Regions from separate parts of the Pseudomonas sp. GW822-FHT05A08 genome, predicted to be linked through region 2. Evidence: riboswitches for the same ligand, from Rfam matches in the RefSeq annotation. Region 2 holds a riboswitch; the other holds the start of a gene.
The links. A riboswitch is a leader RNA that binds a small molecule or an ion and turns the genes downstream of it on or off. The one in region 2 is predicted to bind cobalamin.
Positions count from the first base shown of each region.

Region 1: it holds a riboswitch for cobalamin, as region 2 does, so the genes downstream of both, cobO (cob(I)yrinic acid a,c-diamide adenosyltransferase) here and AC3RCP_RS19940 (CbtB domain-containing protein) in region 2, are expected to answer to the same signal.

Region 1 is NZ_CM179511.1:5,307,960-5,314,758, reverse strand. Features, by position in the region: gene AC3RCP_RS23745 (class I SAM-dependent methyltransferase) at 1-200, shown strand, start outside; gene AC3RCP_RS23740 (PQQ-dependent sugar dehydrogenase) at 203-1,522, opposite strand; gene AC3RCP_RS23735 (hypothetical protein) at 1,595-2,176, opposite strand; cobalamin riboswitch at 2,340-2,575, shown strand; gene cobO (cob(I)yrinic acid a,c-diamide adenosyltransferase) at 2,656-3,267, shown strand; gene AC3RCP_RS23725 (cobyrinic acid a,c-diamide synthase CobB) at 3,264-4,589, shown strand; gene bluB (5,6-dimethylbenzimidazole synthase) at 4,586-5,236, shown strand; gene cbiB (adenosylcobinamide-phosphate synthase CbiB) at 5,233-6,141, shown strand; gene cobD (threonine-phosphate decarboxylase CobD) at 6,134-6,799, shown strand, end outside.
Region 2 is NZ_CM179511.1:4,449,931-4,456,729, reverse strand. Features, by position in the region: gene AC3RCP_RS19965 (fatty acid cis/trans isomerase) at 1-203, shown strand, start outside; gene nfuA (Fe-S biogenesis protein NfuA) at 407-991, shown strand; gene cobM (precorrin-4 C(11)-methyltransferase) at 1,169-1,915, opposite strand; gene AC3RCP_RS19950 (cobalamin biosynthesis protein) at 1,997-2,410, opposite strand; gene AC3RCP_RS19945 (CbtA family protein) at 2,407-3,114, opposite strand; gene AC3RCP_RS19940 (CbtB domain-containing protein) at 3,126-3,314, opposite strand; cobalamin riboswitch at 3,413-3,634, opposite strand; cobalamin riboswitch at 3,740-3,938, shown strand; gene cobW (cobalamin biosynthesis protein CobW) at 4,035-5,102, shown strand; gene cobN (cobaltochelatase subunit CobN) at 5,106-6,799, shown strand, end outside.

The DNA.
Region 1 (6,799 bases), 860 kb from region 2:
GTGCCCTGCGCCTGCTACGCGTTGGCGGGCTGGCGGTGTTCGATAACACGCTGTGGAGCGGTCGGGTGCTGGAGGAAAATCCCCAGAGTGAAGACACCCGGGCCATCCAGGCACTCAATCGCGCCTTGAAGGATGACCCGCGTGTCGACCTGTCGCTGCTGCCCCTGGGGGACGGCTTGACCCTGTGCCGCAAGCGCTGAACCTATTGCGCCTTGGCTGCTGACACGCGCCAGACCTTGTTGCCGACATCATCGGCTACCAGCAGATCCCCTTGCTTGTCGATCACTACGCCGACCGGGCGGCCCATGGCTTTCTCGTCGGCGTTGAGGAAGCCGGTCAGCACGTCCACCGGTTGGCCTACCGGCTTGCCATTGGCGAAGGGTACGAAGATCACTTTGTAGCCGCTGTGGGGCTTGCGGTTCCACGAGCCATGCTGGCCGATGAACACGCCTTGGGTGAACGGCGCCGGCAGCTTGCTGCCTTCGGCGAATGCCAGGCCGAGGGAGGCGGTATGCGGGCCGACGGCATAATCCGGGGCGATGGCCTTGGCCACCAGGTCCGGGTTCTGCGGAGTGACTCGCACGTCCACATGCTGGCCGTAATAGCTGAATGGCCAGCCATAGAAGGCGCCGTCCTTGACCGAGGTGATGTAGTCCGGCACCAGGTCGCTGCCGATCTCGTCGCGCTCGTTGACCGCGGTCCACAACTGGCCGCTTTGCGGCTCCCAGGCCATGCCGTTGGGGTTGCGCAGGCCTGAGGCAAAAATCCGTTGCTTGCCGCTGGCGCGATCGACTTCCCAGATGGCGGCGCGACCTTCCTCCTGATCCATGCCGTTTTCGCCGACGTTGCTGTTGGAACCGACCGTGACATACAGCTTGCTGCCGTCTTTGCTGGCAATCACATTTTTGGTCCAGTGGTGGTTCAGCTTGCCGCCAGGCAGGTCCACCACCTTGGTCGGCTGGGCGCTGATCTTGGTGTCGCCGTCCTTGTAGGGGAAGCGCAGCAGGCGATCGGTGTCGGCGACGTACAGATCATTGCCCACCAGGGCCATGCCGAACGGCGAGTTGAGGTTTTCCAGGAATGCCGTGCGGGTTTCCGCCACGCCATCGTGATCCTTGTCCCGCAGCAGGGTAATGCGGTTCGGGCTGGGCACGCCGGCCCCGGCGCGGCTCATGATCTTGCTGGCGATCCAGCCACGAATACCTTTGCTGTCATCGGGGGAGGGCGGGGCGTTGGTCTCCGCCACCAGTACGTCGCCGTTGGGCAGCACGTACAACCAGCGCGGATGGTCCAGGCCTTCGGCGAATGCGGCGACCTGGGTGCCGGCGGCGGCCACCGGTTTGGCGCCTTGCGGCCAGCCGATTGCGGGCGCGATGTTCACGGTCGGGAACAGGGTCTTGTTCGGTTCGGGCAGTTTCGGCGAGGGGCCGGTGCCGTCGGAGACCTGGAGGGTGGAGGTCTCGCCACAGGCGGCGAGGCCTGCGGCGACGGCGGCAAGGATTGCGTATCGAAGCTTGAGCATGCTGATTTCCCTATGAGTGCACGAAGTCGGTGTAGTCATAGAGAAGCACAGATGGACGATGGTTCCACCTGCTCAGCGTGCTTCCTTGAACAGCACGGCAACGCCGGGGTGATAGTTGCCGGCTTCGTTGCGCAATTTGCGGTACGCATAGGGGAAGTACCAGGCCACGGCGCAGCAGTGTTCCTTTTGCAGGTCGTCGACCATGTCCTGCAATTCTTCCGGAGTGGCACTGTGCTGGGTTTTCTGTGGCGTGACGAACAGGCAGCCGAGTTTCAGGTCGCTGGGGTAGCTGGCTTTTTTCGCGTCGCTGGCGGCATCCAGCAACGGTTGGGTCAGGTGCAGGCTGTTGACCCGGGGCCAACGCTGGGTGGTCTGGATATAGACGCGTTCCTCCTGCGTGGCGATGTACAGGTCGGTGCGGCCGCTGCGGTCGCCGTCCTCGAGCTGTTTTTTGCTCGGTGCGTGTTCCAGGGTGACCATCTCCGCCATCCAGGCTGCCGCCGAGAGCATTCCCAGGTTGGCTTTTTCGTCGAACCAGTACGGGCTTTCGTTATCGCCGCGCACGGTGTTGTAGCGGTCGATGCAATCGAACCAGCGTTCCAGGGCAGGGCGCAGGAATTCCAGTTTCGGATTGCTGATGATCATGCCTTGCATCGGACTTTTCCTATTATTGTTCAGATATTGGAGTTTTTTAACGAGATTATGGCTATTTGATATCACTGCACTGAGTGTGGCACAAGATTGGCGTCATTTTTCCGATATGCAGCATTCGCCGATCTGCGGGGCTTTAATTGACGCTCCACCCCCAACCCTCTAACCTTCGCGACTTGTTTCAGGTGCTCTGTGGCCTTGGGTCGACAGAGTGAAACAGGGAAGCCGGTGAGTACGCGTGCCGAAGGCGCACGCACGACGATTCCGGCGCTGCCCCCGCAACGGTAAGTGAGTCAAGACTGCGCCTGATGCCACTGTGTCGACTGTCGACATGGGAAGGCGCGCAGTTGGGCATCCCAGCCACTCACAAGCCCGGAGACCGGCCTGATCCATCCAGCGGCATCACGGTGGGCGATGCCAGGCTTGCGCCGTCTATTCCTATTCCTGCCCCCCGTTATCCAGCCCCAACGGAGAGCTGCCCCATGACTGAATCCCCCGATCGTGACGAACGCCATCTGGCGCGCATGTTGCGCAAAAAAGCCGTGATCGATGAACGCATCGCCAACTCGCCGAACGAGTGCGGTTTGCTGCTGGTGCTGACCGGCAACGGCAAAGGCAAAAGCAGCTCGGCCTTCGGCATGCTCGCGCGGGCCATGGGCCACGGCATGCAATGCGGCGTGGTGCAGTTCATCAAGGGCCGCAACAGCACTGGCGAGGAATTGTTCTTCCGGCGCTTCCCGGAGCAGGTGCGTTTCCATGTCATGGGCGAAGGCTTCACCTGGGAAACCCAGGACCGCCAGCGCGACATTGCCGCGGCCGAAGCGGCCTGGGCGGTTTCCCGCGAACTGCTGAGCGATCCGACGATCGGCCTGGTGCTGCTCGATGAACTGAACATCGCCCTCAAGCACGGCTATCTGGACCTGGATCAGGTGCTCAGCGACCTGCAGGCGCGACCGCCGATGCAGCATGTGGTGGTCACCGGACGTGGCGCCAAGCCAGAGATGATCGAGCTGGCCGACACCGTCACCGAAATGGGCATGGTCAAGCATGCCTTCCAGGCCGGGATCAAAGCGCAAAAAGGCGTCGAACTGTGAGTGATGCCCGTCATTGCCCGGCGGTATTGATTGCCGCGCCGGCTTCCGGTCAGGGCAAGACCACCGTGACCGCCGCGCTCGCCCGCCTGCATCGCAATCAGGGGCGCAAGGTGCGCGTGTTCAAGTGCGGCCCGGACTTTCTCGACCCGATGATCCTCGAGCGCGCCAGCGGTGCGCCGGTGTATCAACTGGACATGTGGATGGTCGGCGAGCAGGAAAGCCGCCGCCTGTTATGGGAGGCCGCCGGCGAGGCGGACCTGATCCTGATCGAAGGCGTGATGGGGCTGTTCGACGGCACGCCGTCCAGCGCCGACCTGGCGCGGCATTTCGGGGTGCCAGTGCTCGCGGTGATTGATGGCACCGCCATGGCCCAGACCTTCGGCGCCCTGGCGCTGGGGCTGGCGCGTTATCAGCCGGACTTGCCGTTCGCCGGCGTGCTGGCCAACCGCGTCGGCACCCTGCGGCATGCGCAGTTGCTCGAAGGCAGCCTGACCGAGGGCTTGCGCTGGTACGGCGCGCTGTCCCGGGAGACCGGCATCGAACTGCCCAGCCGCCATCTGGGGTTGGTGCAGGCCAGCGAACTCAACGATCTGGATCTGCGTCTCGACGCCGCCGCGGCCGCCTTGGCTGACAGCTGCGAAGTGGCCTTGCCGCCCGCCGTGGCATTCGCCGCTCCCCAGGTGGTTGCCGTTGAGCCGTTGTTGGCCGGCGTGCGCATTGCCGTGGCCCGCGACGAAGCCTTTGCCTTTACCTATGGCGCGAGCCTGGATCTGCTGCGGGCCATGGGCGCCGAGCTGGTCTTTTTCTCGCCGATCCATGACGCGGTACTGCCTGAGGCAGACAGCCTGTACCTGCCGGGCGGTTACCCGGAACTGCATCACCGGGCGCTGGCGGCGAACGGCTCGATGCTCAGCGCGATCCGCGCGCATCACGCCGCAGGCAAACCCTTGCTCGCCGAGTGTGGCGGCATGTTGTATCTGCTGGATTCCCTGACCGACGTCGACGGCGAGCGCGCCGAACTGCTGGGCCTGTTGCCCGGCGATGCGGTGATGCAAAAGCGCCTGGCGGCCCTGGCCTTGCAGGCGGTGGAGTTGCCGGAAGGTTCGTTGCGCGGGCATACCTATCATCATTCGTTGACCAGCACCGAGCTTGCGCCGATCGCTCGCGGCCTGAGCCCGAATGGCGGGCGCGGCGCGGAAGCGGTTTACCGCGAAGGGCGGATGACCGCCTCTTATGTGCATTTCTATTTTCCGTCCAACCCCGAAGCGGTGGCGTCCCTGCTGGCGCCGGCAGGAGCGAGCGTGCTCGCGCGGCGCCCATGAGCGACAACGCCTTTTCCGCGGCCGAGCGCGACGCGGTCTATCGCGCGATCGCCGAGCGTCGTGACATGCGTCACTTCGTCGGTGGCACGGTCGAGCCGCAGGTCTTGCGTCGCCTGCTGGAGGCGGCGCACCAGGCGCCCAGCGTCGGCCTGATGCAGCCCTGGCGGTTCATCCGTATCAGTGACCGGTCGTTGCGCGGGCAAATCCAGCAACTGGTGGAAGAGGAGCGGGTACGCACCGCCGAGGCCCTGGGCGAGCGTTCCGATGAGTTCATGAAGCTCAAGGTCGAAGGCATCAACGACTGCGCCGAGGTCCTGGTGGCGGCGCTGATGGACGACCGTGAGCGGCATATTTTCGGCCGCCGCACCCTGCCGGAAATGGACTTGGCCTCGCTCTCCTGCGCGATTCAGAACCTGTGGCTGGCGGCCCGGGCCGAAGGGCTGGGCATGGGCTGGGTGTCGCTGTTCGAGCCCGCTGGCTTGGCCCAGTTGCTGGGCCTGCCGGCCGGGGCCAAGCCGCTGGCGGTGCTGTGCCTGGGCCCGGTCGGCGAGTTTTACCCGGCGCCGATGCTGGTGCTCGAGGGCTGGGCGCGGGAGCGTCCGCTGAGTGAGTTGCTGTATGAAAATTATTGGGGAGTGAGTCAATGAGTGTGGCGTTGCTGAGTGTCGCCGGGGTGGCGCTGGATGCGTTGCTGGGCGAACCCAAGCGCTGGCATCCGCTGGTGGCGTTCGGTCGTTTTGCCGATCGCATCGAGCAACGCTTCAACTCCGGTGGCCGCGGCTGGCGCAGTCATGGCGTCACCGCCTGGGTCATCGCGGTGCTGCCGCTGACCCTGCTGGCAACCCTGTTTTCCTGGCTGCCCTACATCGGCTGGTTGTTCGAGATCCTGGCGCTGTATTGCGCCCTCGGCCTGCGCAGCCTCGGCGAGCATGTCGAGCCGGTGGCCCAGGCCTTGCGCAGCGACGACCTGGACCAGGCGCGGCAGCGGGTCGGCTATCTGGTGAGCCGGCAGACCAGCGAGCTGGATGCCACCGAAGTCGCCCGCGCAGCTACCGAGTCGGTGCTGGAAAACGGCAGCGACGCGGTGTTCGCCGCCTTGTTCTGGTTTGCCGTGGCCGGCGCGCCGGGCGTGGTGCTCTATCGCCTGAGCAATACCCTGGATGCGATGTGGGGCTATCGTAATGAACGTTTCGAGCGTTTCGGCTGGGCGGCGGCGAAGATCGACGACCTGCTCAACTACATTCCAGCCCGCCTGGTAGCCCTGACTTATGCGTTGCTGGGCAAGACCCGCCTGGCGCTGAAATGCTGGCGCCGCCAGGGGCCGACCTGGGACAGCCCGAATGCCGGGCCGGTGATGGCGGCCGGGGCCGGTGCCCTGGGCGTCGAGCTGGGCGGCGCGGCGATCTATCACGGCGAACTGCACCAGCGCCCGCAATTGGGCGAAGGCGTGGCGGCCGATGCCTCGTCCATCGATCGCGGCTGGCAACTGGTGCAGCGCGGGGTCTGGTTATGGCTGCTGATTCTCTGCGTGGGAGCTGAGTTCTATGCTTGAGCACGGTGGTCGCCTGCGCAAGGCGGCCGAGCAATACGGCATCGCCGAGGCCGACTGGCTGGACCTGTCCAGCGGCCTGGCACCCTGGCCGTGGCCGATTCCCGAGATCGGGATGCGGGCTTGGGCGCGCCTGCCGGAAACCGACGATGGCCTGGAGCAGGCCGCCCGCGACTACTACGGCGCGGCCCATGTGTTGCCGGTGCCCGGTTCCCAGGCGGCGATCCAGCTGCTCCCGCGTTTGCGCCGCGCCGGCAAGGTTGGCGTGCTGTCGCCCTGTTATGCCGAACACGCCGAAGCCTGGCGCCGCAGCGGCTACATCGTGCGGGAAGTGCTGGAGCAGGAAGTGGACTTTTTCCTCGACAGCCTGGACGTGCTGGTGGTGGTCAACCCGAACAACCCCACGGGCCTGAGCCTGACTCCGGAGCGTCTGCTGGACTGGCACGCGCGCCTGGCGCAGCGCGGTGGCTGGCTGGTGGTCGACGAAGCCTTCATGGACAACACTCCCCAGCTGAGCCTGGCGGCCCAGGCCGATCAGGTGGGGTTGATCGTCCTGCGTTCCTTCGGCAAGTTTTTCGGCCTGGCCGGGGTGCGCCTGGGCTTCGTGCTGGCCGAGCGCAAGCTGCTCAAGCTGCTGGCCGAGCAGGTCGGCCCCTGGGCC
Region 2 (6,799 bases):
CCGCCGGGCAGGTGCCGGAGTTCGTGGCCGAGATGGAAAACGCCAAGGACGCCCACCGTTTCGAGAAAATCGTCGAGCGCTGGGGGATCCGTCGCAGCCATCCGCAGTTCTGGCAGTACTTCCATGACCAGACCCAGTACATCCTCGAGACCGATCCGAAAGAGGCGGGCGTACTGGACATGAACCGCTACGAGAACCTCTGAAGGCACCAGGCCCTTGAAATTCCGGGCCGCAGCCCTCAGGTTGCGGCCCGGCCCATCCCGGAAAAGCCTTGAAAAAAATCCCAGGCGTTACGTTGACCACGCAGCGCGGGCCTATCGACCAAGGTCTATCCCGACAAAAATACTAGGACTTTGTCCGGCACGCCGATTGGCGTAAACTGCGCCCACGCCTGCGAGGAATTTCCATGACCGCTATTACCATTACCGACGCCGCCCACGATTATCTGGCTGATCTGCTCTCCAAGCAGAACACCCCGGGCATTGGCATCCGCATCTTTATCACCCAGCCAGGGACTCAGTACGCCGAGACCTGCATCGCCTATTGCAAGCCGGGTGAAGAAAAACCCGAAGACAAAGCCCTGGGGCTGAAGAGCTTCACCGCCTACATCGACGCCTTCAGCGAAGGTTTCCTCGATGACGCGGTGGTCGACTACGCCACCGACCGCATGGGCGGCCAGTTGACCATCAAGGCGCCCAACGCCAAGGTGCCGATGGTCAACGCCGACAGCCCGGTCAACGAGCGCATCAACTACTACCTGCAAACCGAGATCAACCCGGGGCTGGCCAGCCACGGCGGCCAGGTCAGCCTGATCGATGTGGTCGAGGACGGCATCGCCGTGCTGCAGTTCGGTGGTGGTTGCCAAGGCTGCGGCCAGGCCGACGTGACCCTGAAGGAAGGCATCGAGCGCACCCTGCTCGAGCGCATTCCCGAGCTCAAGGGAGTACGTGACGTCACCGACCACACGCAGAAAGAAAACGCCTACTACTAAGGCGTTCGCTGCGAACATGAAAAACGGCGCCCCGTGAGCGCCGTTTTTTTATGCTTGATGCTTGTGATTTCAGGTGCGCCGTGTCGCCTGGATCGCGAGCAAGCTTCGCTCCTACAGAGGCATGCGCATTTTCTGTAGGAGCGAGCGGGCGGAGATCCGACTTGCCCGCGATGCTCTTCAAGGCCGATACAAATGCGCATGCCCCGCGCGATACAGCGACGACTCACTGAAACTGTCCGTGGCCAGCACCCGGCCCACCAGGATCAGCGCCGTGCGCCGAAAACCCTTGGCCTGGACCTTCTCGGCAATGTCCGCCAGGGTGCCCAGCACCCAGTCCTGGTCCGGCCAGGTCGCCCGGTGCACCACGGCAATCGGGCAGTCGGCGCCGTAGTGGGGCAGCAGCTCGGCGACAATCTTTTCCAGATGGTTGACCCCCAGGTGAATCGCCATGGTGGTGCCGTGGGCGGCCAGGCTGGCGAACGCCTCGCCGGCGGGCATCGAGGTCTTGTCGGCATAACGGGTCAGGATCACGCTCTGGGCGACGTCCGGCAGGGTCAGTTCGGCCCCCAGCAAAGCCGCGCAGGCCGCGGTGGCGGTCACGCCGGGGATGATCTCGAAGGGGATGCCCAGCTCGCGCAGGCAGCGAATCTGCTCGCCGATGGCGCCGTACAGGCTGGGGTCGCCGGAATGTACCCGGGCCACGTCCTGGCCTTTGCCATGGGCGTCCTTGATCAGCTCGATGATCTGCTCCAGGTGCAGTTCGGCGCTGTTGACCAGCTGTTCGGCGCGATGGCCCTGGAGCACCGCTTCGGGCACCAGGGAGCCGGCATAGATGATGACCGGGCAACTGTGGATCAGCCGCTGGCCCTTGACGGTGATCAGTTCCGGGTCGCCGGGACCTGCGCCGATAAAAAAGACGGTCATGGCGTTCTCCTGTGAAAAAAGGGGCGAGGCAACCTCACAGATGAAGATTGCTCATGATCAGCGGCGGGGATTATCGAAGATTTACCCGGAGCAGGCCAAGGCGAGGGTCGCCTGGGCGTATTTCTGCCGCGGGACCAGCAGCTTTGCCGGGCTTCGGGCCAGGCGTTCGGCCAGGGCCAGGGCGGCACTTTCGGCGACCCCGTAGCAGCCGGTGCGTTCGTAGGCGATCTGCGAACGATGGCTGAGTTGCAGCACATAAGGCGTCAGCTGGTTACTGCTGAAACAGGTCAGGGGCAGGTCCAGGTGCGCGGCCAGGGCCAGCAGCCCGGGTTCCTCGCATTTCAGGTCGATGCTGGCCAGGGCCTTGATCTGCCCAAGGTCGATGCGGTGGGTGCTCAGGGTCTGGTCGAGCAGGGTGCGCAAGGTCTCCACCGGGCAGCCCCGCTGGCAGCCCAGGCCGACCACCAGGGTCGGCGCTGTGCTGGCCTGCGTCATGCCGAGTACTGATCGTCGCTCTTGCGGCGGAACAGCCAGGCGCTGATCAGGCCCAGGGCCAGCCAGAACGCGGCGTTGGTCAGCTGCGAAGCGATCTTGAACTGCGCCTCCAACTCCTCCGGGGCGAGCATCGAATGCACTTGCGGCTGTGGCGCGCCGATGAGGTGCGGCACGGCGAGGATGGCCACGCCCAGCGCTTTCAGCAGCCAGTTCCGGGCGAAGACGATCAGGGCAATGCCGGCCGCGGTGGAAGCGGCGGTACCGACCCACCAGACCTGCCGTTGCGCCAGGTCCGCGGCGGCGGTGCCCGGCAGTTCGGGCGGCAGGCCGAGGGTCGGCGCCAGGCAGAAAGTGGCATAACCGGCCAGGCCCCAGAGCAGGCCCTGGGAAGTACGGTTCGGCGCGCGCAGGGTGTAGAGACCGGCGAGCATCAGGGCGAACCCCACGGCGACCACCAGGTTGCCGCCGGTGGTGGACAGCACGCGCTGCCAGCCGTCTTGCGGCTCCCAGGCTTCGGCGTCGTGGCTGTGGGCGGCGGTGCCGGCGGCATGCTCATGCGCTTCTTCATGCTGGGCGGCCGGGGCCTTCTCGTAGGTTTCCGCCTCCAGGATCAGCGGTGCGACCCAGAAGCTTTGCAGCAGGGTCAGCAACAGGGCCGCCAGCAACCCGGTGAACCCCGCGGTTTGCGCGATACGCTTGATCATGTCGGCAGGTCTCAGTGGCAAGGGAAGGCGGCGCTGTGGCGGGTATCGTGGGCGGCGTTGTGCACCGCTTCGATATGGGAGAAGCCGGCGAAATACACAAGGCACGCACCGAGGATCGAGGCGCCGATGGCGGCGACCAGGCGTTGGCTCAGGGTGGCGGTACTGCTGCTGGAATGGCTGGTGCTGCTGATGATCGACATGGCGCTTCCCTCTGGTGTGTCAGCGGGTGAATCGAGCGCAGCAAAACCCCGCGAGACGGGCTCGCGGGGAATTAACAGCGCCCGCCCACCGCGGGTTTGTTATGACTGTGCAGCGGGCCGGTCTCCGGGCTCGCGAGGGGCGGGGCTTGCGCCACGCCTGCAAGAATCGCCTTCCCATGCCGGACTGCTGGCACAGTGGATCTGATTCTTCGCTCGCTTACCGTTGCGGGGGCAGCACCGGACTGATCAAGGCTTTTGGCCTGTGACGCACCGGTTTCCCGTTTCACCCTGTGAAGGGCACCCGTAACAAGGTGTGTAGGAGAGCATGGGCGAGGGAGGGGCGTCAATTGGCAAGGGTTCTCGTTTTCGATCGCAATTGGCCTGTCCTCGCGCTGCATGAACATTGACCGCCCCCCAAGCTCTGCGTAGCCTTGCGCTTTCGAGGTTCTTCGGCGTCTGTCGAAGCTAAGAAGGGAACGCGGTCCAAGCCGCGGCTGCCCCCGCAACTGTAAACGGTGATGAACGATGCAAGGCCACTGCCAGGCGGCGGGAAGGCGCATCGTTGGCCAGTCGAACGACCGGCACGCCGTCAGCCAGGAGACCTGCCTCGGACCTGATTCTCACTACAACCGGGCGGGGTGATCCGGTGGCGAACCCTTCCGTGCAGTTGCCTGCGCGGCTCTCGTCCCGTATGCCCGCCACCTTGCCAAAGGGCATCCGATGAAAACACTGGCCAAACTTCCCGTCACCATCGTTACCGGCTTCCTCGGCTCGGGCAAAACCACCTTGCTGCGGCACATGCTGGACAACGCCCAGGGTCGACGCATCGCGGTGATCGTCAACGAGTTCGGCGAGCTGGGCATCGACGGCGAGATCCTCAAGCAGTGTTCCATCGGTTGCACCGAGGAAGAAGCCAGCGGTCGCGTCTTTGAACTGGCCAACGGCTGCCTGTGCTGCACCGTGCAGGAAGAGTTCTTCCCGGTGATGCGCGAGCTGGTGGCCCGTCGCGGCGACCTCGACCATATCCTGATCGAAACCTCTGGCCTGGCCCTGCCCAAACCTTTGGTCCAGGCATTCCAGTGGCCGGAAATCCGCAGCGCCTGCACCGTCGACGCGGTGATCACCGTGGTCGATAGTCCGGCCGTGGCCGCCGGCACCTTCGCCGCCTTCCCGGACCAGGTCGACGCCCAGCGCAAGCTCGACCCCAACCTCGACCATGAATCGCCGCTGCACGAGCTGTTCGCCGACCAGCTGTCCAGCGCCGACCTGGTGATCCTCAACAAGGCCGACCTGATCAGCCCGGCAGACCTGGCCAAGGTGCGCCTGGAAGTGGCCGAGGAGCTGCCGCCGGCGGTGAAAGTCATCGAAGCCAGCAGCGGTCGCCTGCCGCTGGACGTGCTGCTGGGCCTGGGCAACGGCTCGGAAGAACATATCGACGGCCGCCACAGCCATCACGATCATCACCACGATGGCGACGATCATGATGATCATGACCACGACGCCTTCGATTCCATCTCCATCGAGCTGCCCCAGGCCGACGAAAGCCTGCTGCTGGACGCCCTGACCCAACTGGTGGTGCAGCACGGCATCCTGCGGGTCAAGGGTTTCGCGGCGATCCCCAACAAGCCGATGCGCCTGTTGATCCAGGGCGTGGGCACGCGTTTCGACAAGCACTTCGACCGCCAGTGGGGCGCCGATGAAGCCCGTGCCACGCGCCTGGTGCTGATCGGCCAGGAACTGGACGCGACCCTGCTCGAAGCGCAATTGCGCGCCGCGCTTAGCGTGTAAGTCATGCACCTGCTCAGGACCCAGCCCGGCGGTTTCGTGTCGGATGACAACATTGCCGACCTTGGACAAACCCCCGCCGAGCTGGTGATCCTGTGCAGCGGCGACTCCAGCCTGGCGCTGCTGGCCGAAGCGGCGCAGCAACTGCCGGAGGATTACCCGAGCTTTCGCCTGGCCAACCCGATGCAGGTGCAGAACCATGCCTCGGTCGACCTGTATGTCGACCAGGTGCTGCGCCACGCCAAGGTGATCCTGATTTCCCTGCACGGCGGCATCGCCTATTGGCGTTATGGCATCGAGCAACTGGTGCAGCTGGCGCAACGTGGCGTGCAGCTGATCCTGGTGCCGGGCGACGATCGTCCGGACCCGGAACTGAGCGACCTGAGCACGGTGCCCGCCGCCGACCGCGAGCGCCTCTGGCACTTTCTGCGCCAGGGCGGCATGGGCAATGCGTTGAACCTGTACCGCTGCCTGGCCAGTGGCTGGCTGGGGCGTGATTACCCTTGGTCCGAGCCGCAGACCCTGCCGCGCACGGCGATCTACCACCCGCACCAAAGCAGCGCCGCCCTCAGCGACTGGCACGCCGATTGGCGGGCTGGCCAGCCGGTGGCGGCGCTGCTGTTCTACCGCTCGCATTTGCAGGCGGCCAACACCGCCTTTATCGATGAGTTCTGCCGGCGCTTGTTGGCGGCGGGCCTGAACCCGCTGCCGATAGCCCTGGCCAGCCTGAAAGAGCCCGGTTGCCTGGCGGTGGTCGAGGACCTGCTGGATGAAGTGCAGGCAGGGGTGATTCTCAACACCACCGGCTTTGCCCAGTCCAGCCCGGAGGCGCCGCACTTGCGGCCGTTCCGCCGCGATATCCCGGTGATCCAGGCCATCTGCGCCCAGGACAACGAACCCGGCTGGCGCGCCAGCGAGCAGGGTCTGGGCCCGCGGGACCTGGCGATGCACATCGCCTTGCCGGAACTGGACGGGCGCATCATCAGCCGGCCCATCAGCTTCAAGGACCTGGCCTGGCGCAGCGAGCGCAGCCAGTCGGACGTGGTCTGCTATCGCCCGGCCCCCGAGCGCATGGATTTTGTCGCCGAACTGGCGCGGCGCTGGGTCGATCTGGCCCGGCTGCCGAATGCTGAAAAACGCATCGCCCTGATCCTCGCCAACTACCCGACCCGCGACGGCCGCATCGGCAATGGCGTGGGCCTGGATACACCGGCGGCGGCGCTGAATATCCTGCGCGCGCTGCACGCCGAGGGTTATCCGTTGCCGGCCGAGTTGCCGGACAGCGGGACGGCGCTGATCCAGCAACTGCTCGGCGGCGTCAGCAACGACCTGGACAGCCTCGACCTGCGCCCGTGCCAGCAAAGCCTGGCGCTGGAGGAGTACCAGGCCATGTTCGACGCGCTGCCCGAAGCCAACCGCCTGGCGGTGACGGAACGGTGGGGCGGGCCGCAAAACGACCCGATGTTCCGCGGTGGGCGGCTGATGATCGCCGGCCTGCGTTTTGGCCTGACCTTTGTCGGCATCCAGCCGGCGCGCGGTTATCAGGTCGATCCGAGCGCGGTCTATCACGACCCGGACCTGGTGCCGCCCCACGGGTACCTGGCGTTCTACTTCTGGCTGCGCCAGAGCTACGGCACCCATGGGCTGATCCACGTCGGCAAGCACGGCAACCTGGAGTGGCTGCCGGGCAAGGGCGTCGG